Regions from separate parts of the Rhizobium sp. CBN3 genome, predicted to be linked through region 3. Evidence: predicted binding sites of a transcription regulator. Region 3 holds the regulator's gene; each other region holds the start of a gene.

Region 1 (7,379 bases), on a different contig from region 3:
GTTACGCGGTGCGGATCGGCGAAATTGAAGTGCTGATCATCAGCGATGGTGTGCTGCCGCTTCCGACCGCGATGCTGGGACATAACGCCGAGGAGGCCGACCGGGCAGTCTGGCTGGACGATATGTTCCTGCCGCGGGACGCTTTCGACTGGGCGCTGAACGTGGTCCTGGTGCGCAGCGGCGGGCAGACCATCCTCATCGACGCCGGCTTGGGGCTGGATCCGGACTTGAACTTGCCGCGCGCGGGTCAGTTGATCAAGCGACTGGAAGGCGCCGGCATCGATCTGGCATCCGTGACCGACGTGGTGCTGACGCACCTGCACATGGATCACATCGGCGGCTTGCTGGTCGAAGGGGTCAAGGACCGGTTGCGCCCCGACCTCAGGATCCACGTGGCGGCCGCCGAGGCCAAGTTCTGGGAAGCACCCGATTTCAGCCACGTGTCCATGCCGCCCGGCTTCCCGGACGCGCTTCGGGCGACGGCAAAACGGTTCCTGAGCGAGTATGGCAGCCATCTCACGCTGTTCGACGAGCAATCCGAGGTGGCGCCCGGGGTGGTCGTTCGTCGCACCGGCGGCCACACCCCCGGACATAGCGTGGTTCGCCTGGCGTCCGGCGGTGACAGGTTGACATTCGCCGGCGATGCGGTGTTCGCGGTCGGGTTCGAGCACCCCGACTGGTACAATGGTTTCGAACATGATCCCGAAGAAGCGGCTCGCGTTCGCCTCGATCTTTTGCGGGAGCTGGCGGCGACCGGCGAACAGTTGGTGGCCACGCACCTGCCGTTCCCGTCCGTCGGCCGGGTAGCGGTGGACGGGGAAGCCTTCCGTTGGGTGCCGGTCTTCTGGGACTACTGAGCGCCCAACCCAAACGCGTCGCATGAACTACGCTTCATGCGGCGCGCTCTATCGCCACATCCCGCGCATGCGGGCGCCGACATCGATGCGCACCTGCCGCACCTGCGCTTGAGCGGCGGCGTCCGATTTCACCTGCGGCCAGCTGCAGGCCTCGAAGAACTGCAGCAGCGTCGCGGGAATGAAGCGGCTGCGCGAGGCATAGACGTGCCGGTCGCCCTGCGCGTTCTGCCCATAAGTGAAGAAGCGTTGCGGCACGACCAGATCTAGGCCGTCTCTCGCCCGCGTCATCGCGACGTAGAGCAGCCGGCGTTCTTCCTCGATCTCGGCGGTGGCGCCGACGGCGAGATCGCTCGGAATGCAGCCGTCGACGACATTCAGCATGAAGACCCTCGTCCATTCCTGACCCTTGGCGGAATGGATGGTGGAAAGGATGAGATAATCCTCGTCGAGAAGCGGCACGCCGGCCTGGTCGCTGGTCGCATCCGGCGGATCGAGCGTGAGTTCGGTGAGGAAACGCTCGCGCGAGGCATAACCGCCGGCGATCTGTTCGAGCTGTAGGAGATCGGCCTGCCGGGTCGCGGCGTCCTCATGCAGCCGTTCCAGATGCGGGCCGTACCATTGCCGCGCCAGTCCGATCTCCGCCGGCCAACCGGCCTTGCCGGATTTCAGCTCCTGCAGCATGGCAACGAAATCAGTCCAGTCCTCGCCGGAACGCGGCGGCGCCGGCATTTCGGCCAGCGCCGATATCGGGCGCGCATCCTCGGCCATCAGGTCGAGCGCCTTCTGCGCCGTCGATGGCCCGACGCCCGGCAGGATCTGCATCAGCCGGAAGCCGGCCACCCGGTCGCGCGGGTTCTGGGCGAAACGCAGCGCGGCCAGCATGTCCTTGACATGGGCGCTATCGAGAAACTTTAAGCCACCGAATTTGACGAAGGGAATGTTGCGCCGGGTCAGCTCGACCTCCAGCGGCCCGCTGTGGTGCGAAGCGCGAAACAACACGGCCTGCTGTTTGAGTTTCAGGCCTTCCTCGCGGTTGTCGAGCACCTTGTCGGCGATATAACGCGCCTGCTCGGCCTCATCGCGTACCGAAACGAGGCGCGGCCGCTCCGCCGATTGCCGCTCGGTCCAGAGATTCTTGGTGAAGCGCTCTGAGGCCAGATCGATCACGGCATTAGCCGCCGCCAGGATCGGCTGCGTCGAGCGGTAATTACGGTCGAGGGTGACGACATTAGCGGCCGGGCTGAAGGCACCGGGAAAATCGAGGATATTGCGCACCGTCGCCGCACGGAAGGAATAGATCGACTGCGCGTCGTCGCCGACGACGGTCAGCCCCTGCCCTTGGGGCTTCAGCGCCAGCAGGATCGAGGCCTGCAGCCTGTTCGTATCCTGATACTCATCGACGAGCACATGGTCGAAGCGGCTGCCGATATCCTCGGCAATCACGCTCTCGCCGACCATCTGCGCCCAGTAGAGCAGGAGATCGTCGTAATCGAGCACGTTCTGAGCCTGCTTCGCCTCGACATAGCAGGCGAAAAGCTCACGCAGCTGTTGCTCCCACGCCGCGCACCAGGGAAAGGCGTCGCGCAGCACCTGATCGAGTGCGGTCTCCGAATTCACCGCCCTGCTATAGATCGCAAGGCAAGTGCCCTTGGCCGGAAAGCGGTTTTCCGTCTTGGAGAAGCCGAGATCGTGCCGGATGAGGTTCATCAGATCGGCGCTGTCTTCCCGGTCGTGAATGGTGAAATCGGCATCGAGGCCGATCTGCTGGGCATAATCGCGCAGCAGCCGCGCGCCGATGCCGTGGAAGGTGCCGGACCAGGACAGCGCATCGGCCATGACGCCGGCATTGGCACCCAGCACATCGCGGCAGATGCGCTCGACACGCCGCGCCATCTCGGCGGCTGCCCGGCGCGAGAAGGTCATCAGCAGGATGCGGCGCGGATCGGCGCCCTTGACGATCAGATGGGCGACGCGATGCGCCAGCGTGTTGGTCTTGCCGGAGCCGGCGCCGGCAATGACCAGCAGCGGCCCGGCAATATGGCTGCCGTCGGTGAGCGTGCCGTGCTCGACGGCTAAGCGCTGCTGGGGATTGAGCTTTTCGAGATACATCCAGCCGTCCGGTCGGGCTCCCGCAGAATCACTGCGAGAAGATTAGATGTTCCTTGAATGTTCGCGATTTCGCCCGCTGTCAAGCCTGCGGCGCGGCGATCCTCAATCAGGGAAATCCGGTCCCACTTCGCGTCGTACCAGCTTCAGGCTGCGGTCCGGCTGAAGAATATAGGTTTCCTCCACACGCTGGCCCGTCTCGTTGTAGAACTGGTTATAGACCGCGCTGCCGACCGGCGACTTGGTGAGCTTGGTTCGCGGCTGGCCGCCATAGGTGATGCTGCCGGGAATCGGTTCGAGCGCGGCCGTATCGGCCGAGGAGCAGCCGGCTAGCAATACCCCGGCAAACAAGGCGGGCAGAAACGCTTTCATCGCAGTCATCCCTCTTCAGACTGCCGACAGATATGGAAAGCGTGGCCTCTTTCACCAAGGGCTGACTGATGCGCAGTGGGCTGTTGCGGCGTTGAGGGAACCAAAGCGCCGCCCCAGGTGTTGAAAAGCCGACCCGAAACGCTGGAGACCATCATGCAGACGCTTCTTCGCCTCTGGGCGTCCACCCTGATCATCGGCTGCGGCGTCTTTGCCGGCTCAGCCTATGCATCGCTCGAGACGGGCATGGATTATTCCGCTTTGCCGAAGGATCAGATCGCCCTCAACGAATATACCGGCAGTGTCGCCTGCGAGCCGGCGGAGCCGCACTACCTGCCGTCCTTCATCCGCGCGGCTGACGGCACGATCATCGGTGTGGGATATATCGAGATGGAGAATGAGGCCGGCGCGGATTGCTGAAACCGATCCGCTCGAACGAGGCTCGCCTGCGTTTCCGGATGACGAGCCTCTGACCGTCATCATGACGGCTGGATGTTTTCTATCGAAACAGCTGGCTCAGGCGCAACGCCCTTTGCGCCAAAACCCCGCACCCCCTCGATGCAGGGTTAAGTGAAAATTAAACAATGTATCGTTCCGGCACGGTTTGCTGACCAAATCGGAAACGACCTGATGCCCTTGTTGGGTCAATGCAGCTTCAGCTTCGCCTCTTCGGCCGCCGCCAGGAACTCGGCTCTCGCCTCCTCCACGCTCTTGCGCCCGTCGAGCGCTGCCCGGCAGGTGCTGCGCGCCTTGATATAATGAAGCCCGCGCGAACTCGGCCAGAAATCAGCCAGGCATTTCAACGCATCGAACGGCCCGGTAACCGTTCGCGCATCGGCATCTTCGAAACCGACCGTGACCGGGCTGTTCCATCGTTCAGTTGCCATCGATGCTCCTCCACGATTGTCGACAGAAACAGGATGCTGCGCCTCCCATTCTCAGGACGGACGCCGCCATGGTAGGCATTCTAGCGCGATTTTTGCCGTCAACAATGGTGAATCGTTTGTTGCTGATCAGGCGAATGCCAGCTTGAGTGAGGCGGATCGCCTGGGTGTGCGCGACCGGAGCAATTTTGAGTAGTCGCAGATAAGTTGTATGGCGCTAGCGCGCTGCTACCGCTACCGTGCTCGGAAAGCTGGGGGCTCGACATGGGTTTCGATCGAAATTTGATTCAGGCTGCTTTTCTCTCAGTGGCGCTGGCAATGCCGGCGTTCGCCGGCGGCGCAGAGATATCAGCCGAAGACGCTCTCCTGACGCGTATCTCCATTGAAATCATCCCCAAAATGCAGCGGGAATATTTACGCAACAACCTTGAGCGACTGGTGAAGGGGGAGACGATAGATATCGCCGCCTGGATAGTATCAGAAAGCCTTGATCGATGGTATGTCGAGGGCATTTTTGATGGGGTTAATGCGCTACCCCACGCGCCAATCCCAGGTGAGGTGGTGGTAACCGGCGAACTGATCCAACGGTGGGAGTCATCCCCGTTCCTACCTTATTATCTCGAAGTCACTGAAATTCCCGTCTATGCTAATGGCAGCATTCTGCTTCCCGTTTGTCGCCAGGCTGGCGGAACGAGCGCGAAATAGTGTCCGCGGCCTAAGAGAAAACTGGTGCTGCCGAGTGGGATTGAACCACCGACCTCACCCTTACCAAGGGTGTGCTCTACCACTGAGCTACGGCAGCAGGACCAGATCCGCATGGAGCCAGCCGGCTCAATTGCGGGAACGGGGCGGCTATTGCCACAGCTTGACGATAAGCGCAAGCCGCAAAATCCAACTTCGCGTGGATAGAGGTGCAGGGGACTTTTGGATCGGCGCGAATTCGGCTAATTCTGTTCACATGAACGACAAGACCGAAACCGGCCAGCAGAGCCGTAAAGAGGCGATCGAGGCACAGGCGAAACTGCGCCGCGAGCGCGCCGCCGAAAAGCTCAGGGAAAATCTCTCGAGACGCAAGCAGCAGGTGCGTGCCCGCCGTTCCGGCCAGGCCGATGAGACAAATGGATTGCCCGCCGCAAAAATGGACGAATCGTAATGTTCCGTCCGGGGCGAATTGAAGCCTCCTCGTAAATCCCCTAAACACCTCACTCCTTCTTTCAAGACAGAACTTTCAGGAAGTAAGCGCACATGGATCGTATCAGAATTGTCGGCGGTAATGAGCTGAATGGCATCATTCCCATTTCCGGCGCCAAGAATGCCGCACTGCCGCTGATGATCGCCTCGCTTCTGACCAGTGATACGCTGACGCTGGAAAACGTGCCGCATCTGGCCGATGTCGAGCTTCTGATGCGCATCCTCGGCAATCACGGCGTCGACGTAGCCGTCAACGGCCGCCGCGAGCGCCAGGAAGACTCCTACGCCCGCACGATCCATTTCACCTGCCGCACGATCGTCGATACCACCGCCTCCTATGAACTCGTCTCGAAGATGCGCGCCTCCTTCTGGGTCATCGGTCCGCTCTTGGCGCGTGAGGGCCATTGCCGCGTGTCGCTGCCGGGCGGCTGCGCCATCGGCACGCGCCCGGTCGATCTTTTCATCGAAGGCCTGACGGCGCTTGGTGCGACCATGGAGATCGATGCCGGCTATATCAATGCCAGGGCGCCCGACGGCGGTCTGATCGGCGCGCGCTACACCTTCCCGAAGGTTTCGGTCGGCGCCACCCATGTGCTGATGATGGCGGCGACCCTTGCCCGCGGCACGACTGTCATCGGCAACGCCGCCCGTGAACCCGAAGTCGTCGATCTCGCCAACTGCCTGAACGCCATGGGCGCCAAGATATCGGGCGCCGGCACCTCGACCATCACCATCGAAGGCGTCACCTCGCTTTCCGGCGCCCGCCACCGCGTGCTTCCGGACCGCATCGAGACCGGCACCTACGCCATGGCCGTCGCCATGGCCGGCGGCGACGTCGTGCTCGAAAATACCGATGTGGCGCTGCTTGAAACCGCGGTGGAAACGCTGCGCCGCGCCGGCGCCGAAATCTCCGCCACCAATAACGGCATGCGCGTCAGGCGTAACGGCGCCGGCATCAAGCCGGTCGATATCGTCACCGATCCGTTCCCGGGCTTCCCCACCGATCTGCAGGCGCAGTTCATGGCGCTGATGACCCGCTCCTCCGGCATCTCGCACGTCACCGAGACCATCTTCGAAAACCGCTTCATGCACGTGCAGGAGCTTGCCCGGCTCGGGGCCAGGATCACGCTCTCCGGCCAGACGGCGAAAATCGAGGGGGTCCAGCGCCTGCGCGGCGCGCCCGTCATGGCGACCGATCTGCGCGCCTCCGTCTCGCTCGTCATCGCCGGCCTTGCCGCCGAGGGCGAAACCACGGTCTCCCGTGTCTATCACCTCGACCGCGGTTTCGAGCGGCTCGAAGAGAAGCTGACCCGCTGCGGCGCCGTCGTCCAGCGCATCAGCGAATAAGAGACACCTTCATTCCGGTTGCGTAATCGGCCGCAGCATCTTATTTCCCTTGTCTGACGCATCGCCATTCCGGCGATGCCTGTTAAACAGCAAGAGCATGATGTCGTCCGAAAACCGCTCGCATTTTTCGGCAACATGCTCTGGGGATTGAGCCTGAATGACCGACCTGAAGCTTGTTGCGCTTGATGACGAGGACCTCGCGATCATATCTGCGCATATGCAGGATAGCGTCTTCAAGGTCGGCGACATCGACTGGTCGCCGCGCGGCGCCCAGTTCGCGCTTGCCGCCAACCGCTTCGTCTGGGAAAGTGCTGCGCGCAAGCGCAGAGGTTTCGAGCGCCGCCGCGCCGCTCTGGTGTTCAAGCGCGTGCTTGCCGTCCGTTCGCTCGGCATCGATCGCGGCAAACGCGATGAGGTGCTGTCGCTGCTGGCGCTGCGTTTCGAGAAAAAGGGCGAGGGGCCGGATGGCACGATCGAGCTGGCGCTATCGGGCACGGCCTCGATTGCGCTCGACGTCGAATGCATCGAGGTCCAGATGGCCGATATCGGCGGCGCATGGCAGGCGGCTTCCAAACCCCGCCACCCCTGAAGGGCTTGACGCCTGAAGTTTGAACATCGCGGTTCG
Region 2 (7,379 bases), on a different contig from region 3:
CACCGCCCGGATCGCCATCGGCGACAGGTGTCTCATCGGCGCCAGCGGCGCCTTCGACAGCCTCTTCCGTCTCATCCTCTTCCGGCTCGCTGATGCGCTCGACCGAGACGACCTTCTCGTCCTTGGCCGTCGAGAAGATGGTGACGCCCTTGGTGGCGCGGCTGGCGATGCGGATGCCGCCGACCGGCACACGGATGAGCTGGCCGCCATCGGAGACAAGCATGATCTGATCGCCATCATCAACCGGGAAGGCCGCAACCAGTTCGCCGATCTCGCCCGTCTTCGACGTGTCGGTGGCACGAATGCCCTTGCCGCCGCGGCCGGAGATACGGAAATCGTAGGAGGACGAACGCTTGCCGAAGCCCTTCTCGGAGACGGTGAGCACGAATTGCTCGCGCGCTTTCAGTTCTTCGTAGCGCTCGTCGGAAAGCTGCCCCTCTTCCGTGACCTCTTCGCCAACGAGAGCGATGTCCTCTTCATCCACGCCTATCGCCCGGCGTTCGGCGGCAGAGCGCTTGAGGTAGGCGGCCCGCTCCCATGGCTCGGCATCGACATGGCCGACGATCGTCATCGAGATGATGCGGTCGCCCTCGCCGAGATTAATGCCGCGCACCCCGATCGAGTTGCGACCGGCAAAGACGCGGACATCATCGACCGAGAAGCGGATGCACTGGCCGAGCGCCGTGGTCAGAAGAACGTCGTCCCGATCGGTGCAAGTCTCGACGGAGAGGATTTCATCGCCCTCCTCTTCCAGCTTCATGGCGATCTTGCCGTTGCGGTTGACCTGGACGAAGTCCGACAGCTTGTTGCGGCGAACCGTGCCGCGCGTCGTCGAGAACATGACGTCGAGGTTATCCCAGCTAGCCTCGTCCTCGGGCAAGGGCAGGATGGTGGTGATGCGCTCGCCGGATGCGAGCGGCAGCATGTTGATCAGCGCCTTGCCGCGCGAGGTCGGCGTGCCGATCGGCAGACGCCAGACCTTCTCCTTATAGACGATGCCGCGGGAGGAGAAGAACAGGACCGGCGTATGGGTATTGACCACGAATAGCCGGCTAACGAAATCCTCGTCGCGAGTCGTCATGCCGGAGCGGCCCTTGCCGCCGCGGCGCTGGGCGCGGTAGGTGGTCAGCGGCACGCGCTTGATATAGCCGAGGTGCGATACGGTGACGACCATGTCTTCGCGGGCGATGAGATCCTCGTCGTCCATTTCGAGGCCGCCATCGACGATCTCGGTGCGGCGCGGCGTGCCGAATTCGTCGCGAACGGCTGTTAGTTCGTCCTTGACGATGGTCTGGATGCGGACCCGCGAGGAAAGAATATCGAGATAATCCCGGATTTCCTCGCCTATCTTATTGAGTTCATCACCGATTTCGTCACGGCCGAGCGCGGTGAGGCGGGCGAGGCGCAGCTCGAGAATAGCGCGCGCCTGCTCTTCCGAGAGGTTGTAGGTCAGGTCGTCGTTGATGCGGTGGCGCGGATCGTCGATCAGACGGATCAGGCTTTCGACATCTTCGGCCGGCCAGCGGCGCGTCATCAGCTCTTCGCGGGCCGACTGCGGATCCGGCGCCTGACGGATGACGCGGATGACTTCGTCGATATTAGCGACGGCGATCGCGAGACCAACCAAGACGTGGGCGCGCTCACGCGCCTTGCGCAGCAGGAACTTCGTTCTTCGGCTAACGACTTCCTCGCGGAAGGAGACGAAGGCGCGCAGCATGTCGAGCAGGGTCAGCTGCTCCGGCTTGCCGCCGTTCAGCGCCACCATATTGCAGCCGAAGGAGGTCTGCAGCGGCGTGTAGCGGTAAAGCTGATTAAGGATGACCTCGGCATTGGCGTCACGCTTCAATTCGATGACGACGCGATAGCCCTGGCGGTCGGATTCGTCGCGCAGGTCCGAGATGCCTTCGATGCGCTTTTCGCGCACTAGCTCGGCCATCTTCTCGATCATCGTCGCCTTGTTCACCTGGTAGGGAATCTCGGTGATGATGATCTGCTCGCGGTCGCCGCGCATCGGCTCGATGGTGGCGACACCGCGCATGATGACGGAGCCGCGGCCGGTCTCGTAGGCAGAGCGGATGCCGGCACGACCGAGGATCTTGGCGCCTGTGGGAAAGTCAGGGCCGGGAATGATCTGCATCAGCTCCGGCAGCTCGATCGCCGGATCGTTGATCAGCGCGATGCAGCCGTCGATGACTTCGGAGAGGTTGTGCGGCGGAATGTTGGTCGCCATGCCGACGGCGATGCCGCCGGCGCCGTTGACGAGCAGGTTCGGGAACTTGGCGGGTACCACGACCGGCTCGGAGAGCGTGCCGTCATAGTTGTCGCGGAAGTCGACGGTTTCCTTGTCAAGATCGTCGAGCAGTGAATGAGCAGCCTTTTCCAGGCGGCACTCGGTGTATCGTTCGGCCGCCGGCGGATCGCCGTCAACCGAGCCGAAATTGCCCTGACCGTCGATCAGCGGCAGGCGCAGCGACCAGGGCTGCGCCATGCGGGCGAGCGCGTCATAAATCGCGGCATTGCCGTGCGGATGGTATTTACCCATCACGTCGCCGGTAACGCGGGCGCATTTGACGTATTTCTTGTTCCAGTCGATGCCGAGCTCGGACATGCCATAGAGGATGCGCCGGTGCACGGGCTTCAGGCCATCGCGCACGTCGGGCAGCGCGCGGCTGACGATGACGCTCATGGCGTAATCGAGATACGACCGCTGCATTTCCTCCATGATGGAGATGGGCTCGATGCCTGGCGGGAGCTTCCCGCCGCCGGGGGGTGTTTGCTCAGTCAAAACAGATCACGATCTCTTCTAGAATCACTCGAAGATTTATAGCGGAAAGCCTGTTCCCACGCCAATTTCTGAGCGCGTTTTGAACAGGCTTTTGCGGCGTAAAGACGGTAAAGCGCGCAAGTTTTCCGGCCGAACCGGGCAAATGCCGCCGCGGGATATTTGCCAAATCGGAACCGGCGCTTCACAATCATGAAAACCACGCATTCATATGATGTTCCGGAGAGACGATGGCAAGCGCCGACCAGTTGATCAACGCCTTCACCACGCTCATCGTCACCATCGACCCGCCGGGGCTCGCACCGCTCTTCCTGGGGCTGACGGTCGGCATGAGCCGCGCCGAGCGTCGGCAGGTGGCGCTGCGCGGCTCGACCATCGCCTTCATCATCCTCGCCGTCTTCGCCCTGTTCGGCGCAGGCGTGCTCGGCGTGCTCGGGATCTCGATCGGCGCCTTCCGCCTAGCCGGCGGGCTCCTGCTCTTCTGGATCGCCTTCGAGATGGTTTTCGAGAAGCGGCAGGATCGCAAGGAGAAGACGACCGAGGTGGCGATCACCAAGGATCATATCGAGAATATCGCCGTCTTTCCCCTCGCCCTGCCGCTGATCGCCGGTCCCGGCGCGATCTCGGCCACCATCCTGCTTTCCGGCACGCTGGCGACCTCGGTCGAAAAGGCCCAGCTGATCGGCGTCATCGCCGCCATTCTGCTGCTGACCTTCCTCATGCTGCTGATCGCCGAAACGCTCGACCGTTTCCTCGGCGTCACCGGCCGGGCGATCCTGACCCGCCTCCTCGGCGTCATCCTTGCAGCCCTTGCGGTGCAGTTCGTCGTCGACGGCGCGAAAGCGGCGCTCAATCTCATCAGCGCGACGCCGCGCTGAACGCCACAAGACCAAAGAAAAAGAGCATGACGCCATCAAAGGCATCATGCTCTCAACTCTTCTCCTGGCCAGAAAAATGATCGATCAGAACGGGATGTCGTCGTCGAGATCGCGCGAAAAGTTGCCGCCGCCACCGCCGCGGCTGGGCGACGAGGAGGGAGCCGGGGCGCCGTAGTCGTCGCCGTAATCATTGTTGCTGCTGCCGCCGCGGCCGCCGCCGAAGCCGGAGCTCGCGCCGCCGCCATCGCCGCGGCCGTCGAGCATGGTCAGCGTCGAGTTGAAGCCCTGCAGCACCACTTCCGTCGAGTAGCGGTCCTGGCCCTGCTGGTCCTGCCACTTGCGGGTCTGCAGCTGGCCTTCGATATAGAGCTTGGCGCCCTTCTTCACATATTGCTCGACCACCTTGCAGAGGCCTTCGTTGAAGACGACGACAGTGTGCCATTCGGTTTTTTCGCGCCGTTCGCCGGAATTGCGGTCACGCCAGGTCTCCGAGGTCGCGATACGGAGATTGGCGATCGGCCGGCCATCCTGAGTGCGGCGGATTTCGGGGTCTGCACCCACGTTTCCAACCAGAATTACCTTGTTCACGCTACCAGCCATGCTTTTCACCCTGCCTGCCGCCCTGCCCGGCGGCGTTAATCGATCAGCGCACCTTAAACCATAGAGACCGCAGATGCGCGCGAACGGTGTTTAATCCACAGTTTATCCCATCAGAAAGCCGCATGCATTCATCAGGAAATTTGTTCTTTATTTGTTCTAGTTTATCCGTATGATCCTGTCAACAGAATCGAAAACCTTGAGCCTTCCCGGATATTCAGCCTCGACTCGCCCGTTGGCATCACTAAATAAGGGCTGATATCCAGAAAACCAAAGCAGAGACGATGAGCGAACTGAAGACGATCTCCATCCGCGGCGCGCGCGAGCACAATCTGAAGAGCATCGATCTCGATCTGCCGCGCAACAAGCTGATCGTCATGACCGGTCTTTCGGGCTCGGGCAAGTCCTCGCTCGCCTTCGACACGATCTATGCCGAGGGCCAACGGCGCTATGTCGAAAGCCTGTCGGCCTATGCCCGGCAGTTCCTCGAAATGATGCAGAAGCCCGATGTCGACCAGATCGATGGGCTGTCGCCTGCCATTTCAATCGAGCAGAAGACCACGTCGCGAAACCCGCGCTCGACGGTCGGCACCGTCACCGAGATCTACGACTACATGCGCCTGCTCTTTGCCCGCGTCGGCGTACCCTATTCGCCGGCGACCGGCCTGCCGATCGAGAGCCAGACCGTCAGCCAGATGGTCGACCGCATTCTCGCTTTCGGCGAGGGTACACGTCTTTATATTCTTGCGCCGCTCGTGCGCGGCCGCAGGGGCGAATACAAGAAGGAACTGGCGGAGCTGATGAAGAAGGGCTTCCAGCGCGTCAAGGTCGACGGCCAGTTCTACGAGATCGCCGAGGCGCCTGTTCTCGACAAGAAATACAAGCACGACATCGACGTGGTGGTCGACCGTATCGTCGTGCGCCCGGATGTCTCGGCACGCCTGGCCGACAGCCTGGAAACCTGCCTGAAGCTCGCCGACGGCCTGGCGATAGCCGAATTCGCCGACAAGCCGCTGCCGCCGGAGGAGACCTCGGCCGGCGGTTCGGCCAACAAGTCGCTGAACGAGACGCATGAGCGCGTGCTGTTTTCGGAGAAATTCGCCTGCCCGGTCTCGGGCTTCACCATCCCAGAAATCGAACCCAGGCTCTTCTCCTTCAACAACCCTTTCGGCGCCTGCCCGACCTGCGACGGTCTCGGCGCGCAGCAGAAGATCGACCCGGACCTGATCGTGCCCGAACCGGAGCGGACCTTGCGCGACGGGGCGATCGCCCCCTGGGCCAAGTCGACCTCGCCCTATTACAACCAGACGCTGGAAGCGCTCGGCAAACATTACGGCTTCAAGCTCGGCACTCGCTGGAACGACCTGTCCGACGAGGCCAAGGACGTGATCCTGAACGGCACCGACGACAAAATCGAGTTCCACTACGCCGACGGCGCCCGTTCCTATACGACACACAAGAATTTCGAGGGCATCATCACCAATCTCGAGCGCCGCTGGAAGGAGACCGATTCGGCCTGGGCGCGCGAGGATATCGAGCGCTTCATGTCGGCCGCCCCCTGCCCGGCCTGCAACGGCTATCGCCTGAAGCCGGAAGCGCTGGCGGTGAAGATCAACAAGCTGCATATCGGCGAAGTGACCGAGATGTCGATCCGCATCGGGCGCGACTGGTTCGAGACGCTGCCGGCGACATTCAATGCCAAGCAGAACGAGATTGCCGTCCGGATCCTCAAAGAAATCCGCGACCGCCTGCGCTTTTTGAACGATGTCGGCCTGGAATATCTGAGCCTGTCGCGCAATTCCGGCACCTTGTCGGGGGGCGAGAGCCAGCGCATCCGGCTCGCCTCGCAGATCGGTTCGGGGCTGACCGGTGTGTTATACGTGCTCGACGAGCCGTCGATCGGCCTGCATCAGCGCGACAACGCCCGGCTGCTGGATACGTTGAAGCACCTGCGCGATATCGGCAACACCGTCATCGTCGTCGAACATGACGAGGATGCGATCCTGACGGCCGACGACGTGGTGGATATCGGTCCGGCCGCCGGCATCCATGGCGGTGAGGTTATCGCCCATGGCACGCCGCAGGACATCATGGACAACCCGAAGTCGCTGACCGGCAAATATCTCTCCGGCGAACTCGGCGTTCCCGTTCCCGAGGAGCGCCGCAAGCCGAAGAAGGGCCGCGAAATCAAGGTGATCGGCGCGCGCGGCAACAATCTGAAGAACGTCACCGCATCGATCCCGCTCGGCGTCTTCACGGCAGTGACCGGTGTGTCCGGCGGCGGCAAGTCCACCTTCCTGATCGAGACGCTCTATAAATCGGCAGCACGCCGCGTCATGGGCGCGCGCGAAATTCCGGCCGACCACGACCGCATCGACGGCTTCGAGCATATCGACAAGGTGATCGATATCGACCAGTCGCCGATCGGCCGCACGCCGCGCTCGAATCCGGCGACCTATACCGGCGCATTCACGCCGATCCGCGATTGGTTCGCCGGCCTGCCGGAAGCCAAGGCGCGCGGTTACCAGCCCGGCCGCTTCTCCTTCAACGTCAAGGGCGGGCGCTGCGAGGCCTGCCAGGGCGACGGCGTCATCAAGATCGAGATGCACTTCCTGCCCGATGTCTACGTCACCTGCGACGTCTGCCACGGCAAGCGCTATAACCGCGAGACGCTCGACGTGACCTTCAAGCAGAAGTCGATCGCCGACGTGCTCGACATGACGGTGGAGGAAGGCGTCGATTTCTTTGCGGCGGTACCCGCCGTGCGCGACAAGCTGCAATCGCTGAAGGATGTCGGCCTCGGTTATATCAAGGTCGGCCAGCAGGCCAATACGCTCTCGGGCGGCGAAGCGCAGCGCGTCAAGCTCGCCAAGGAACTGTCGAAACGTTCGACCGGACGCACGCTCTATATTCTCGATGAGCCGACGACCGGTCTGCACTTCCACGATGTCGCAAAGCTCTTGGAAATGCTGCACGAGCTCGTCAACCAGGGCAATTCCGTCGTGGTGATCGAGCACAATCTCGAAGTCATCAAGACAGCAGACTGGGTGCTCGATTTCGGCCCCGAAGGCGGCGATGGCGGCGGCGAGATCGTCGCGACCGGCACACCGGAAGCGATCGTC
Region 3 (7,379 bases):
GGGCTCGCACTTTTCGCCGGCGGCATGCTCTCGGCTCAGTTCGAGAGCTGGCGGGCTTCGACGGCGATCCTCGATTCATCCGTGACAACGACGGTGACCGGCCGCGTCGAACGGCGGGAAGGCGACGGCCGCGGGCGCTGGCGCTACATTCTTGCCGTCACCGGCACCGAGGCGCCGGAGTTGAAACGGCCGCCAAGACGCATCACCGGGATCGTCCGGGGCGCCGATGTGCCTTTCGAGATCGGCGACATCATCACCGGCAGGGCACGGCTGACGCCGCCGGCAGGCCCCGCACTTCCCGCGCTCAACGACTTCTCCTTCGGTGCCTATTTCGACGGCATCGGCGCCAACGGTTTCTTCTACGGTGCGCCGGAGAAGCTCGACGCGCAGGTCGGCCCGCAGGCGGCCAGGTGGACGTCGGACGCGCTGCTCGAATGGCTCTACCGGCTGCGCAGCAGCATCGGCGACCGCATAAGATCGATCCTGCCCGGCGACACCGGCGCTTTTGCCGCTGCCCTGGTGACGGATGAACGGCGCGCCATCTCGAAGACGACGACGGAGGCGCTGCGCCAGTCCGGCCTTGCCCATATCGTCGCAATCTCGGGCCTCAACATGGCGCTGTCGGCCGGCATCTTCTTCGTCGGCTTCCGGATGCTGCTCAGCCTCTTTCCCGGTGTCGCCCAAGCCTGTCCGACAAAGAAGATCGCCGCTGCCGGTGCGCTCATCGCCGTCACCGCCTATTACCTGATCTCCGGTTTCGGGGTTTCGGCCGAGCGCGCTTTTATCATGATGGCCATCATGCTGATTGCCGTCTTCTTCGACCGGCCGTCGATCAGCCTGCGCAATGTCGTTCTCTCAGCGCTCATCATCATCGCCATTTCACCTTCGGAAGTATTGGGACCGAGCTTTCAGATGTCCTTTGCCGCGACATTGGCTTTGGTATCGGGCTATCAGCTGTGGAAGGACAGGCGTGTCCGCGAAAACGCTTTTCCGAAATTGCCGATCATCAGGCCGGTGGCCGTAGTCGCCAGTTTCTTCGGCGGCGTCTTCCTCACCTCGCTGATCGGCGGCTTTTCCACCGCACTGTTTTCGATCGAGCATTTTCATCGCCTGACGGCTTATGGCCTGCCGGCAAATCTTGCGACGATGCCGATCATCTCCTTCATCGTCATGCCGGCCGGGTTGCTGGCGATGTTGCTCATGCCTTTCGGTCTGGACGCTCCGCTCTGGAAGGTGGTCGGATTCGGCCTCGATCTGGTGATTGCGGTTGCCAAGACGGTGTCCGGCTGGGGCGGGGATATCGGCATCGGCCGCTTGCCCGGCTGGTATTTCGCAATGGCGGTGGCAGGCTTTCTGCTGCTGACGCTGCTGCGTACCCGGCTGCGCCATATCGGCACATCGATCATCGCCATCTCGACCCTTATCGTGCTGCTTCTGCCGGTTCCCCGGCCGCCGGATCTGGTGATTTCGGAGGATGGCAGTCTGGTTGCGGTCGTCGCGGCTGAGGCAATAGCTTCCAACCGTGAAAACCCGCCGGATTTCATCTTCGACCAGTGGCAGCGAGCGCTGGTCCTGCCGACACATGATCCGCCGAAGATGCTGGATGGTCCGGCTATCCCGGCGGAAGGAGAAGACCGCCGTGTCAGGCTTTCCCGCGATCAGCAGAACGAAGCGAGTGCAGCGATGCGGGCAGCCGCAGCAGGCGGTGAAGCAAACCGCTTTTCCTGCGTCAAGAAGGCCTGGTGCACATCAAGACTCGGCAATGGCCATATCGTCACCGTCATCGACAATGCCGCCTATCTTGGCCCGGCCTGCGATACGGCCGATATCGTCGTGACCTCGGTCCGTCTGCGTTTCAACAACTGCCGTTCAGGTGGCGCGCTTTTCACCGGCGAGACGCTACGCAGGACCGGTTCCGTCGAATTGCGCTTCGCCGACAGCGGCCCGGAGGTCACCACCGCCTTCGATGCTTTGTCGCGACCATGGATGCGCCATCGCGCCTATGATTGGCGCAACGATCGTTTTACCGATTCCAGCCTATCCGGCGTCAGTGATAGCGACGGATGAGGCCGACGAGCTTGCCCTGCACCTTGACCCGGTCGGGCCCGAAGATGCGGGTCTCGTAGGCCGGGTTGGCGGCCTCGAGCGCGATCGAGGCACCCTTGCGGCGGAAACGCTTCAGCGTTGCTTCCTCGTCATCGACGAGGGCAACGACGATATCGCCGGGACTTGCGGTGCTGCCGTTGCGGATGATCACGGTATCGCCGTCGAAGATGCCGGCGTCGATCATCGAATCGCCTTTGACCTCCAGCGCATAGTGCTCACCGGAGCCGAGCATATCCGCGGGAACGACGATATCGTGAGTGTTGTTCTGGATCGCCGAGATCGGAACGCCGGCGGCGATACGCCCCATGACCGGCACGGAGATGGAGTTGCCATTGTCGGCGACCGGCTTTGGCGCAGCGGGGGCGGCGACCGGCTGGGGCTTGCCGAGGCTGCCCTCGATGACGCTCGGCGAAAAACCGCGACGCTGAAGACTGGGGTTATAGGCCTCCGGAAGCTTGATCACTTCGAGCGCCCGGGCGCGGTTCGGTAGGCGGCGAATGAAGCCGCGCTCCTCGAGCGCCGTGATCAGCCGGTGAATGCCGGATTTCGAGGCGAGATCCAGGGCATCCTTCATTTCGTCGAAAGAGGGAGGAACGCCGGATTCCTTCATGCGCTCATGGATGAAAAGGAGAAGCTCCTGTTGTTTGCGCGTGAGCATCGACGTCAGACCCCGTGATTGAAACAAATCCAGAACGGACACTATATGTTCCATATGTGTTCCGCAAGTAGCTAAATTTCCGTAAAACTTCGCGCCAACTCGTCGAGATTTTTATTTTCATTCGCCGGATTGGCACACATGTCTTGCATTGAGTGAGGTGCTGTCGCACATCTCTTGCCGGTTTCAGGAGGGATATTCATGAACGCGCATTCCGCCAAGTCGCACCCGCTGGATCATGTCGTGCTGCCCGTGGTCAATATCGATCTGGCGCGTGAAAGGCTCGGCAAGCTCGGTTTCACCGTCGCCGCCGATGCGCGCCATCCCTTCGGAACGGAGAATGCCTGCGTCTTTTTCGCCGACAAGACCTATCTGGAGCCGCTCGGCGTGGCGAGTGTCGAGGAGAGCGAGGCAGCGGCCCGCCAGGGCAATGTCTTCATCGCCCGCAATCGCGCCTTCCGTTTCCGCTGCGGCGAGGAGGGACTTTCTGCGCTGGCCTTCCTCAGCGAGGATGCCGGCCTCGATCATAAGCGCTTCGTCGGCAACGGCGCGAGCGCCGGTGAGATGTTGCAGTTCAGCCGACCGATGCGGATGCCGGATGGTTCGGAGAGCGTCGGCAGCTTCAAGCTGGCCTTTGCAGCTGATTTGCGCGCCCCCGATTTCTTTCTCTTTACCTGCCAGCGCATTAATTCGTTCCCGACAGATCGCGCCGCGCTGGAGACGCATGCCAATGGCGTGATCGGCATTGCCGAGATCGCGCTTTGTGCGCCGGAGCCGGCGGCATTCGCCGCCTTCGTCGGACTTGCGATGGGGCAGGCGGCGGTGGAGAAAACCGGTTTCGGCATGAATATCGCGGCATCGAATGCGAAGATCAGCCTGATGACGCCGGAAGGGCTGGAGGCCTATTTCGAGACTGCAGTCTCGTCAGCCGATCGCGGCCTGCGGGGGCGGGCAATCCTCTTCACTGTCGTCGATCTTGCCGTGACAGAAGCGCATTTGGCTGCTAACGGGGTGACCTACACGCGCAAGAACAACCGTATTCTGGTGAAGCCCACGCCCGGGCAGGGTGCGCTCTTCGCCTTCGAGGAAACACGATGAGCATCGACACGAATTCCGAAGTCAGGATCGGCGAAGGCGCAGGCCAGGTCACCTTTTCCAATACCGCCCGTCTGTCGCTGATTGCCGGCCCCTGCCAGATGGAGAGCCGCGACCACGCCTTCATGGTAGCCGGCACGCTGAAGGAGCTTTGCGCAAAGCTTGACATCGGGCTGGTCTACAAGAGCTCATTCGACAAGGCCAACCGGACCTCGCTTTCGGCCGAGCGCGGCATTGGCCTGGAAAAGGGCATGGAGGTCTTTGCCGACCTGAAGAAGGAATTCGGCTTTCCCGTCATAACCGACGTCCATACGGCCGAGCAATGCGCCGAGGTGGCCAAGGTGGTCGATGTCCTGCAGATCCCGGCCTTCCTTTGCCGCCAGACCGACCTTCTGATCGCCGCCGCCAGAACCGGCCGCGCCGTCAATGTCAAGAAGGGCCAGTTCCTGGCGCCGTGGGATATGAAGAACGTCCTGAAGAAACTCAACGCCAGCGGCAATCCGAATGTGCTGCTGTGCGAGCGCGGCGCTTCCTTCGGCTACAATACGCTGGTCTCCGACATGCGCTCGCTGCCGATCATGGCGGCGATGGGCGCTCCCGTGATTTTCGACGCCACCCATTCCGTGGCGCAGCCGGGCGGGCAGGGCGATTCCTCGGGCGGCCAGCGCGAATTCGTGGAAACGTTGGCGCGCGCGGCGGTGGCGACGGGAATTGCAGGCGTCTTCCTCGAAACCCACCAGGACCCCGACAACGCACCGTCCGACGGCCCGAACATGGTTTATCTCAAGGACATGCCGCGATTGCTTGAGAAGCTGCTTGCCTTCGACGCGATCGCCAAGGCCTGACGTTCAACAGACTGACATGATCGTGGTTTAGGCCACGACGGCATGCTGGTTCGAAGGCCGGAAATTGCAGCATTGTAATTTGCACGCCTTCGATTATGACAGGCTTCGACCGACTTATCACCCACCGAGCAGGAAGAACCCATGACTGCAATCACCGATATCATCGCCCGCGAGATCCTCGATAGCCGTGGCAACCCCACCGTCGAAGTCGACGTCTATCTCGAAGACGGCAGCATGGGCCGCGCGGCCGTTCCCTCGGGCGCCTCGACGGGCGCGCATGAGGCGGTCGAGCTGCGCGACGGCGGCAAGCGCTATCTCGGCAAGGGCGTCGAAAAGGCGGTCGAGGCCGCCAACACCGAGATCTTCGACGCGATTGGCGGCATCGACGCCGAAAACCAGATCCAGATCGACAACATCATGATCGAGCTCGACGGCACGCCGAATAAGTCGCGCCTCGGCGCCAACGCCATCCTCGGCGTGTCGCTCGCCGTTGCCAAGGCTGCCGCGCAGGCATCCGGCCTGCCGCTTTACCGTTACGTCGGCGGCGCTTCCGCCAGCCTGCTGCCGGTGCCGATGATGAACATCATCAACGGCGGCGCCCATGCCGACAACCCGATCGACTTCCAGGAATTTATGATCATGCCAGTCGGCGCCGATTCGATCGCTGAAGCCGTGCGCATGGGTTCGGAAGTCTTCCATACGCTCCGCAAGGAGCTTGCCGCGCAGGGCCACAACACCAATGTCGGCGACGAAGGCGGCTTCGCCCCCGGCCTGAAAAGCGCGCCCGAAGCCCTCGACTTCATCATGAAGTCCATCGACAAAGCCGGCTACAAGCCGGGCGACGACATGTGCCTCGGCCTCGATTGCGCCTCGACGGAGTTCTTTAAGGACGGCAAATACGTTCTCGAAGGTGAAGGCCGCACGCTCGAATCGGGCGCCATGGCCGAATATCTGGCCGAGCTTGCCGCCAAGTACCCGATCATCTCGATCGAAGACGGCATGGCCGAAGACGACTGGGAAGGCTGGAAGACGCTGACCGACCTGACCGGCAAGAAGACCCAGCTCGTCGGCGACGATCTCTTCGTCACCAACTCCGCCCGTCTTCGCGACGGCATCCGCATGGGCGTGGCTAACTCGATCCTCGTCAAAGTCAATCAGATCGGTTCGCTGACGGAAACGCTCGATGCCGTCAACACGGCGCACAAGGCGGCCTATACCGCCGTCATGTCGCACCGCTCCGGCGAAACCGAAGACTCGACCATCGCCGATCTTGCCGTCGCCACCAACTGCGGTCAGATCAAGACCGGTTCGCTGTCGCGTTCCGACCGTCTCGCCAAATACAACCAGCTGATCCGCATCGAGGAAGGCCTCGGCCCCCAAGCCCAATATGCCGGCCGCTCGATCATCAAAGGCTGATCGTTCCGATTTTCAACGGCTCGACCCGCGCCTCCCGGCGCGGGTTTTTTCTTGCGCGCTTATTACGGTCAATGAACGGTTAATCTCTGCGCGTTATGCTGAACGAATTGGTAATGCGTTCAAGAGCATGCGTGTATGTGGACAAAGCATCATAAGAAGAGAAAGCTCGGCCGCTTCGTCATCCCGGCTATGACGGTCGCCTTCCTTTCCTATTTCGGTTATCATTGCATCCATGGCGATTATGGCCTGCGGGCGACAGAGACGTTCGAGCGTCAGCGCGTCGCGCGCGAAAGAGAGCTTGCCGTCCTGAAGGCGAAGCGCGAACATCTGGAAAGCCAGGTCGCGCTGCTCAGTGACGGCTCGCTCGACAAGGATATGTTGGACGAAAAGGCGCGATATCAGCTGAATATGTCGCGTGCGGACGAGATCGTCATATTCAACCATTATTCCAATTAGCCGGAATTCGGTTAATTGGAATTTCTGATTAATTTCCAATAGCTTAGTGCCGAATACGAGCCATGCAATTATGGCATTGCTGTGGTCATATTTCTTCCCTATGGTACGCGCCATCGAGAAACGACAAACCCATAGGGAGGGTTGAATGGCGCCGCGAAAGACCGCGACCGTTTCCAGCCGCAAAACTGCAGCAAAACCAGCAGCCAAAGCATCGAATGGAGGCCCGGTAGCCGACTTCGATCGGGATGAGGAACTCAAGGCCTATCGCGAGATGCTACTGATCCGCCGCTTCGAGGAGAAGGCCGGTCAGCTTTACGGCATGGGCTTCATCGGCGGCTTTTGCCATCTTTATATCGGTCAGGAAGCTGTCGTCGTCGGCATGCAGATGGCGCAGAAGGAAGGCGATCAGGTCATCACCGCCTATCGCGACCACGGCCACATGCTGGCAACCGGCATGGAAGCGCGTGGCGTCATGGCGGAACTGACCGGGCGCCGCAGCGGCTATTCCCACGGGAAGGGCGGCTCGATGCACATGTTCTCGAAAGAGAAGCATTTCTACGGCGGCCACGGCATCGTCGGCGCCCAGGTTTCGCTCGGAACGGGGCTTGCCTTTGCAAACCACTACCGCGGCAACGGCAATGTCGCCATCGCCTATTTCGGCGACGGCGCTGCCAACCAGGGCCAGGTCTACGAGAGCTTCAACATGGCGGCTCTCTGGAAGCTGCCGATCGTCTATATCGTCGAAAACAACCGTTACGCCATGGGCACCTCGACCGCCCGTGCCACCGCCCAGTCGAATTACTCGC
Region 4 (7,379 bases), on a different contig from region 3:
ACGAGATGGACCACCTCCCCTTCTCGCTGGATCCGCCCGTTGATCGCCATCATTGAGGATCCCAGTACGATACGCCGACGCTTCTCGAATAGCGACGGCCACACAACGACGTTGGCCGGACCCGTCTCGTCCTCGATGGTGATGAACATCACACCCTTGGCCGATCCCGGCTTCTGCCGCACCAGCACGAGTCCAGCGGTGTAAACCCATCGGCCATCCCGAGCATTCATCGCCTCGGCACAGGTGATGATATTGCGTACCGACAGGCCCTTGCGCAGAAAGGCGACCGGATGCTGGCGCAAAGTCAGCCCGATGTGGCTGTAGTCCTCGATCACGTTGTGGCCGTCGTTCATCTGCCGAAGTGCCACCTCCGGCTCCTGTTGCTCGGCAATTGCTGTTGCCTCACGTTCGGCGGCGGCGGCAAACAGGGGTAACGGCTCGTCGCGCAGCGCCTTGATCGCCCAAAGCGCATCGCGTCGTTCGAGTTTCAGCGATGGCAGAAAGGCGTCGGCCTCCGCGAGTTGAACAAGCGCTTCGGTCGGCACGCTAGACCGGCGCCACATGTCATCGACTGAGGCGAACGGGTTGTTCATGCGCGCTGCAACGATCCGTGCGGCGTCCGCGACAGCCAGCCCTTTCACCTGCCGAAACCCGAGGCGCACAGCATGACGATCGCTGCCTCCAATCCTTTCCAGCGTGCAGTCCCATCGCGAGCGGTTGACGCAGACCGGCCGCACCTCGACGCCATGCTTGATCGCGTCCCCGACGATCTGGGCCGGAGCATAAAATCCCATTGGCTGGCTGTTGAGAAGGGCTGCACAAAAGACGTCGGGGCAATGGCACTTGATGTAGTTCGAAGCGTAGGCAATCAACGCAAAGGAGGCCGCATGACTTTCCGGAAAGCCGTATGAGCCAAAGCCCTCCAACTGCGAAAAGGTCTTTTCGGCGAACTCGGCCGAATATCCGTTCTTGACCATGCCTGACACCAGCTTGTCCTTGAAGCGCGAGACGCCGCCGGTGAACTTGAAGGTCGCCATGGATTTGCGCAGCTGGTCGGCCTCACCACCGGTAAAGCCGGCACAGACCATGGCGACGCGCATCGCTGACTCTTGAAACAGCGGCACGCCAAGTGTCTTGCCGAGCACCGCCTCCAACTCGGGTGTCGGATACTCGACGGGCTCCTTGCCTTCGCGACGACGGAGATAGGGATGCACCATGTCGCCCTGGATTGGGCCCGGCCGCACGATCGCCACCTGAACAACGAGATCGTAGAACGTGCGCGGTTTTAACCGCGGCAGCATCGCCATCTGCGCACGGCTTTCGATCTGGAAGGTGCCGAGCGTGTCAGCCTTGCGGATCATTGCATAGGTCGCCGCATCCTCTTGGCTGATTTTCGAGAGATCAAGATCCTGCCCTTTGTGCTCGCGGATGAGATCAAAAGCCTTGGCCATGCAGGTGAGCATCCCGAGCGCCAAGACATCCACCTTCATGAACTTCAGAGCCTCGACATCGTCCTTGTCCCATTCGATGATCTGCCGGTCTTTCATCGTCGCCGGCTCGATCGGTACAAGATCGTCCAGCCGGTCATGGGTGAGGACAAAGCCGCCGGGGTGCTGGCCGAGATGACGCGGCGCGCCCATCAGCTGCTGTGCCAGTTTCAGGGTGAGCGCTAAGCGCCGGTCGTCCGGGTTGAGATTGAGTTCCCTGATGTTTCGGTCGGGAATTTCTTCCGACCAGGACCACATGCCTGACGACAGCGCCTTGATGACATCTTCAGGCAGGCCAAGCGCCTTGCCGACATCGCGGATTGCGCCCTTGGCCCGGTATCGGGTGACGGTCGCACAAAGTGCCGCCTTCTCCTTGGTATAAGTCTTGTAGATCCACTGGATGACCTCCTCGCGCCGTTCGTGCTCGAAGTCGACATCGATATCCGGCGGCTCGTCGCGTTCCTGGCTGACGAAACGCTCGAAGAGGAGATCATTGGTCGAGGGGTCGATCGATGTGATGCCGAGAATATAGCAGACGGCGCTGTTGGCCGCCGATCCCCTGCCCTGACAGAGAATGCCCTGGCTTCTGGCAAAGCGCACGATCGAAAACACCGTCAGGAAGTACGGCGCGTATTTCATGGTGCGGATGAGATCGAGCTCGTGGCGTACGGTCTTCAACACGTCCGGCGGCAGACCTTCCGGGTACCGGTCCGGCGCACATTCCCAGACATAATGCTCGAGAGACGCCTGGGCGTCCTTGCCCGGAACGATGGCTTCCTCCGGGTACTGGTAGGTCAGCTCCTCAAGCGAGAACTTGCAGCGATGCACGATTTCCAGGGTTCGCGCGAGTGCTTGCGCGTAGCGCGGAAACAGGCGTGCCATTTCCTCCGGTGGCTTGAGGTAGCGGTCGGCGTGGCGTTCGCGCTCGAAACCGACATCGTCGATCGTGGTGTTGTGCCGGATACAGGTAACGATGTCCTGCAATTGCCGCCGGCCCGGCTCATGAAACAGCACATCATTGGTGACGACGGTTCTGACCTTGAACCGAGCCGCCATGTTGGAAATCTCATGCAGCCGCAACTGGTCGTTCGGTCGCCGACGCAGACAGAGAGAGACGTAAGCGCGATCACCAAACAGCTCAGCCATTTTTCGAAGCTGGATCGCGCAAAGATCATCCGGCAGATCCGGCACCAAAATGCCGATCATCCCCTCGGAGTAAGCGACGATATCGTCCCAGTGCAGGATGCAGTTGTTCTTGCCGCCGCGCGATTTGCCCAGCGTGATGAGGCGCGTCAGGCGCGAATAGGCGGATCGGTCCATCGGATAGACCAGCACAGACATCCCATCCGCGAGATCGAGCCGACAGCCGACGACCAGGCGCAGACCCGTGGCGCGAGATGCTTCCAGGGCGCGGACGATCCCGGCCAGCGAATTGCGATCGACGACGCCGAGTGCTTCGATGCCGAGCTGTTTCGCCGTCTCGAACAATTCCTGTGCAGAGGAGGCGCCGCGCAGAAAGGAAAAGTGGGTCGTGACCTGCAGCTCGGCGTAGCTCATGCGAAGATCCCGTGGCAGAACCAGCGATGGGACCCGGTCTCGGGATCCACTCCGTCGCCGGAGCGGAACACCCACAGGCGCTCGCCTGCCTCGTCCTCGATGAGAAAGTAGTCCCGCACCGCCTCCATCTCGGCGTCACGCTGCCACCACTCCCCGAAGATGCGTTCCGGGCCGTCGGCGCGTTTGACCTTACGGCGCTTGCCGCGCCAGACGATGGAAACAGGCGGCCGGTCCGGCATCAGCGCAATCGCCTCGATCAGTTCGGGTCGTGGCAAAAGCCGGACTGGACGGCGCCAATGGCTCACCCAGGCAACAGGGATCGGTTCAGCAACGGGACTGATCCGCCGGACGGAACGTTCCGGCACATCGGATGCAACCGGCGCGACGCGATAGACCCGCTGGCCCCGATTTCCATAGATATCGATGAGCGGTGTCACATCGGTGATGTCATCCTCGACCAGAGCAGAGACTTTCTGCGCCTCCTCCAATGGCTCTACCATGACGGCGACAAGGGTGAGCCTCTCGATCCCGAAACCCGGCTCGATCTTTTCCGTCCGGTCCCGAAACAGTTTCGTCAGCCAGGCAACGTCGCGGGCAGGTTTGGCAGTGCCTGCGCGAATGGCTTGTCTGGTGCCGTCGACCTTCTCGACGATCAGGTCGGCGCGGCGCACCCCAAGGCCGCGCTTCTGAAGCTCATCGACCAGTTGGACGACGAGGCGGCCGACATATTTGTTGATCGTTTCGGCAGCGCCAATTGGTTCAGCGAAGGCTTTCGAGACTTCGACCAGCTCAGGCGTCCGGATTGGCTTGATCGGCTCGGCGATGCGACAGAGCATCTGGTCGAGACGGCGCCCAACCTCCGGCCCAAAGCGCAACGTCAGCGGCGCGCGCGGGGTATTGGCAAGCTCCCCGATCGTCTGAAATCCGAGAATGCGGAGATCGCTGACAATCGTTGCCGGCAGGCGCAGGAGCGATATAGGCAGCTTTTCGACGGCCCGCACTGTCTCACCCGGCGGAATGACAATCGTCTCGCGCTTGATTGCGCGGGCGCAGGCATGGGCTGCACCCCAGCTGTCGGCGACCGCCACGCGGGCAGTCAGCTTCCTGCCCAGAAACTGGTTGGCGATCTTTGTCACCATTGGCAGCTCGCCGCCCTGCAGGTGGTCGGCGCCTTCGGTGTCCATCACGATGCCGTCGATCCCGTCAATCGCGACGATCGGCGAATAGATTGTTAGTGCCCACAGTGTGATGCGTTCGAGGGCTACCCGATCGGCTTCGATATCCGCGTCGACCATCATCAGGCCATGAAACAGCGACTGCGCCTTTGCCGCCGGCATGCCGACATGCACGCCTGCCACCCGGGCAGCCGGGTCGGCAGCCGAAACCCATCGCTTCGACCCGCTTCTTGCGATCACGGCAATTGGCTGTTCAGGCGAAATGGAGGGATCCGCCCGCCGAATACGATCCGTCGGCAGATCCGGAAGATAGATCGAGACGACCCTTGTCATCACACGCCCTCACGAGAAACTCAGCACACTCACCCGCTTTCACGCGCATCAATTCAAGAAACCATTGAGGCCTGCCCACCCCCGGTACCGGCAGCTCTTCCGATGGCATCACACTGACCCGCCATCTGGTTGTTGACGCCGTCGGCTGGCCAAAATCATTCGCCTCGGTCTGCCGTCGCCATCGCCGGACGGCAAGAGCCATCGTCCCGGTTCGCTCGGCGGCTAGCTGCAATCGGCGGGAACTGACCATCGGCAGGCGGACAAGTTCGCCGACGACCGCTCCGAGACCGCCGAACGACAGTCCCTCCTCCATATTGGCCAGAACATCCTCTTCCCTGTCGGACTCGACAAAAATCACCCGGTCGGGATGGAGGCCCACCTGGGCAAGCGCCGGAAAGAATAGATCCGGTCGGGTCAAACACCAAACGACGGGGCCTTTGGTTCGCGCGGCAATGCCGGCCACACAGAGTGCCGCCGCCGCGCCATCAACAGTACCGGAACCGCCGCCCGCGAACTCATGCAGCGCTCCATGGGCGAGACCACCGCCCGGCAGGACCGCATCGATCTCCGACAGACCGAAGGGCAGACAGCCGGCACGTCTGGCCTGCGCACCCTCCATTGATGCGATGCGCTCGCGCAGATTGGCGATCACATCGGAAACCTCCTCAGGGGCCCTCGTGGCACGGGCAGCATTCATCGTTCACGGCTCCCTTCAAGGTCGCGTTGGCGGGATCGACATCATGTCGGGCGGGCGATATGTTCACTATCTGTTCTTGTGCCAGCAAAGAGTCAAGACACATTGAGCGTAGGAATATTCGCCTAGCATTAGCGATCTTGAAGATTGCGAACGGAATCAATCGCGTAAGGCCGAAAAGAATTTTTGGCGCAGTTTCCGGGCGTTTGGGCCCTGCCGGTGGATAGCGGGGAAAGAAGTCAGTTCGTCGCAATGTTCTTAAGCTTTTTGTGCTGCACTTCAGCCATGACAAAGCCTCCCAGGTCAAACCCACCTAGAACAAAGCCGCTTCTTCGTGACGGCGAAGCTCCGATCCGCTCGAAGCCACGCAGGAAACGCAATCCGGCACAGCCACAGCTGCTTTTCGATCCCATGCCCGATCGGGTTGAGCCAGCGCTGGCTGAGCTGAAGGCACATCCGCCAAAAGGTGATCAGTGGAGCTGGGAGCTGAAATGGGACGGCTATCGCCTGGCGGTCCATATCGAGCCGCAAGGTGTGCGCATCCTTACACGTGGTGGCCATGATTGGACGCATCGCTTTCCTGATATAGCAGAGGCCGCTCGGGCGCTCGGGCCGGCGACGATGATCATCGATGGCGAGGCGGTGGTGCTTGACCAAGAAGGGCGACCGGATTTTGAGCTGCTGCAGCAATCGCTCGGCGCTTCTGGAAAGGCCGCTGGCAACCGCGCCTCGGACGCCATTCTCTACGCCTTCGATCTAATTTATCTCGACGGCCATGATCTGCGCGGGATCGAATACCGCTCGCGCCGGCATCTTCTTGAGGATACGCTCACCGAGAAAGATGGCGCCATCCGTCTTTCGGAGACGTTCGACGCGGATCCCGCTGTCCTGCTTGAGAACGTTTGCCGCCTTGGTCTCGAAGGCATCGTCGGCAAGAACCTCGATCAGCCCTATCGCTCCGGCCGCACCGGCGACTGGGTGAAGGTCAAATGCGTTGAGAGCGAAGCCTTCATGATCGTCGGCTATGAGCCATCCACGGCGTCGCTTGGCGGCTTCGGGTCTCTCGTGCTTGCCGCCTACCGCGACCATGATCTTGTTCATGTTGGGAGCGTCGGCACGGGCTTCAAGCAAGCCGAGATGGATAGGCTGCGCAAGACGCTCGACAATCTGCGCTGGAAGCAAAAGCAGCCACCTGTGTCCTTCGCCGGGAAAGCTGACATCGTCTGGGTCGCGCCGACCTTGATCGCCGAGATCGAGTTTCGGGCCTGGACCGGAGACGGCAAACTGCGGCATCCATCCTACAAGGGCTTGCGGGAACGTCAGGACAATGCCGACGTCTTCACGCTCGACTAGCGAAATCGGTATCGTCCGTTAGATTGTCTTCCACGACCTTGCGAACGTGGATGGCGTTGGATGTGCAATCTCTACCGGATGGAAGACAAGGACTGGGTCGCGAAGTGGGCCCAGGATGCCGAAAGCCTGATCAATCTGATGCCGGCCTATCAGATGAACCCCGACCAGATGGGGCCGGTCGTCCGCAACACGGCTGACGGAAGAAAGCAGCTCGTGCATGCGCGCTGGGGCCTGCCATCGCCGATTTTCGTGCAAAAGAAGGCTGCGGAAGCTCGGGCGGAGAAACTGAGAGCCAAGGGTCAGGCAGTCGAAATGGACGAGCTCATCCGCATGGAACCGGACCGGGGCGTGACCAATGTCCGCAAGCTTAACCTTCCCCACTGGACACGATGGTTTGGCATCGAGCATCGATGCCTGGTCCCGGTCACAAGCTTTGCCGAACCGGATCCGGCAAGCCAGGAAACCGGCGGCAAGGTACCCAATACCTGGTTTGCCCGCGATGAGGCGAAATCGCTGATGTTCTTTGCGGGCATTCATGTGCCGCAGTGGAAAAGCGTGCGGAAGGTCAGGGACGGCCTGACCACTGACGACCTCTATGGGTTTCTCACCACGGATCCCAACGATCTCGTCAAGCCCATCCACGAGAAGGCCATGCCGGTACTGTTGCTGACAAAGGAAGAAACCGACATCTGGATGCGGGCGCCTTGGGACGAGGCAAAGCACCTCGCTCGACCACTACAGAATGATGCGCTCATCATTTCTTCACGCGAACCATACGGA

What was found. Region 3 encodes LexA, which represses DNA repair genes until DNA is damaged. Its sites were predicted from a motif close to TGTTCNNNNTGTGTTCNG; they were not measured.
Region 1: a site for LexA is predicted at 3,014-3,031, ahead of QWJ46_RS18905 (ATP-dependent helicase). Genes of this name have one in related genera too.
Region 2: a site for LexA is predicted at 4,402-4,419, ahead of uvrA (excinuclease ABC subunit UvrA). Genes of this name have one in related genera too.
Region 4: a site for LexA is predicted at 5,310-5,327, ahead of QWJ46_RS26715 (ImuA family protein). Genes of this name have one in related genera too.

The regions. Positions count from the first base shown of each region.
Region 1 is NZ_JAULSE010000012.1:52,453-59,831, forward strand. It holds gene QWJ46_RS18900 (MBL fold metallo-hydrolase) at 1-857, shown strand, start outside; gene QWJ46_RS18905 (ATP-dependent helicase) at 906-2,966, opposite strand; gene QWJ46_RS18910 (hypothetical protein) at 3,069-3,335, opposite strand; gene QWJ46_RS18915 (hypothetical protein) at 3,489-3,752, shown strand; gene QWJ46_RS18920 (DUF982 domain-containing protein) at 3,977-4,219, opposite strand; gene QWJ46_RS18925 (hypothetical protein) at 4,481-4,921, shown strand; tRNA gene QWJ46_RS18930 (tRNA-Thr) at 4,944-5,018, opposite strand; gene QWJ46_RS18935 (hypothetical protein) at 5,175-5,369, shown strand; gene murA (UDP-N-acetylglucosamine 1-carboxyvinyltransferase) at 5,462-6,754, shown strand; gene QWJ46_RS18945 (DUF2948 family protein) at 6,912-7,343, shown strand.
Region 2 is NZ_JAULSE010000016.1:96,984-104,362, reverse strand. It holds gene gyrA (DNA gyrase subunit A) at 1-2,785, opposite strand, end outside; gene QWJ46_RS22420 (MarC family protein) at 3,013-3,660, shown strand; gene QWJ46_RS22415 (single-stranded DNA-binding protein) at 3,745-4,260, opposite strand; gene uvrA (excinuclease ABC subunit UvrA) at 4,542-7,379, shown strand, end outside.
Region 3 is NZ_JAULSE010000020.1:37,066-44,444, reverse strand. It holds gene QWJ46_RS24440 (ComEC/Rec2 family competence protein) at 1-2,067, shown strand, start outside; gene lexA (transcriptional repressor LexA) at 2,048-2,764, opposite strand; gene QWJ46_RS24430 (VOC family protein) at 2,963-3,859, shown strand; gene kdsA (3-deoxy-8-phosphooctulonate synthase) at 3,856-4,701, shown strand; gene eno (phosphopyruvate hydratase) at 4,843-6,117, shown strand; gene QWJ46_RS24415 (septum formation initiator family protein) at 6,253-6,573, shown strand; gene pdhA (pyruvate dehydrogenase (acetyl-transferring) E1 component subunit alpha) at 6,719-7,379, shown strand, end outside.
Region 4 is NZ_JAULSE010000026.1:24,859-32,237, reverse strand. It holds gene QWJ46_RS26725 (error-prone DNA polymerase) at 1-3,044, opposite strand, end outside; gene QWJ46_RS26720 (DNA polymerase Y family protein) at 3,041-4,552, opposite strand; gene QWJ46_RS26715 (ImuA family protein) at 4,473-5,249, opposite strand; gene ligD (non-homologous end-joining DNA ligase) at 5,532-6,599, shown strand; gene QWJ46_RS26705 (SOS response-associated peptidase family protein) at 6,660-7,379, shown strand, end outside.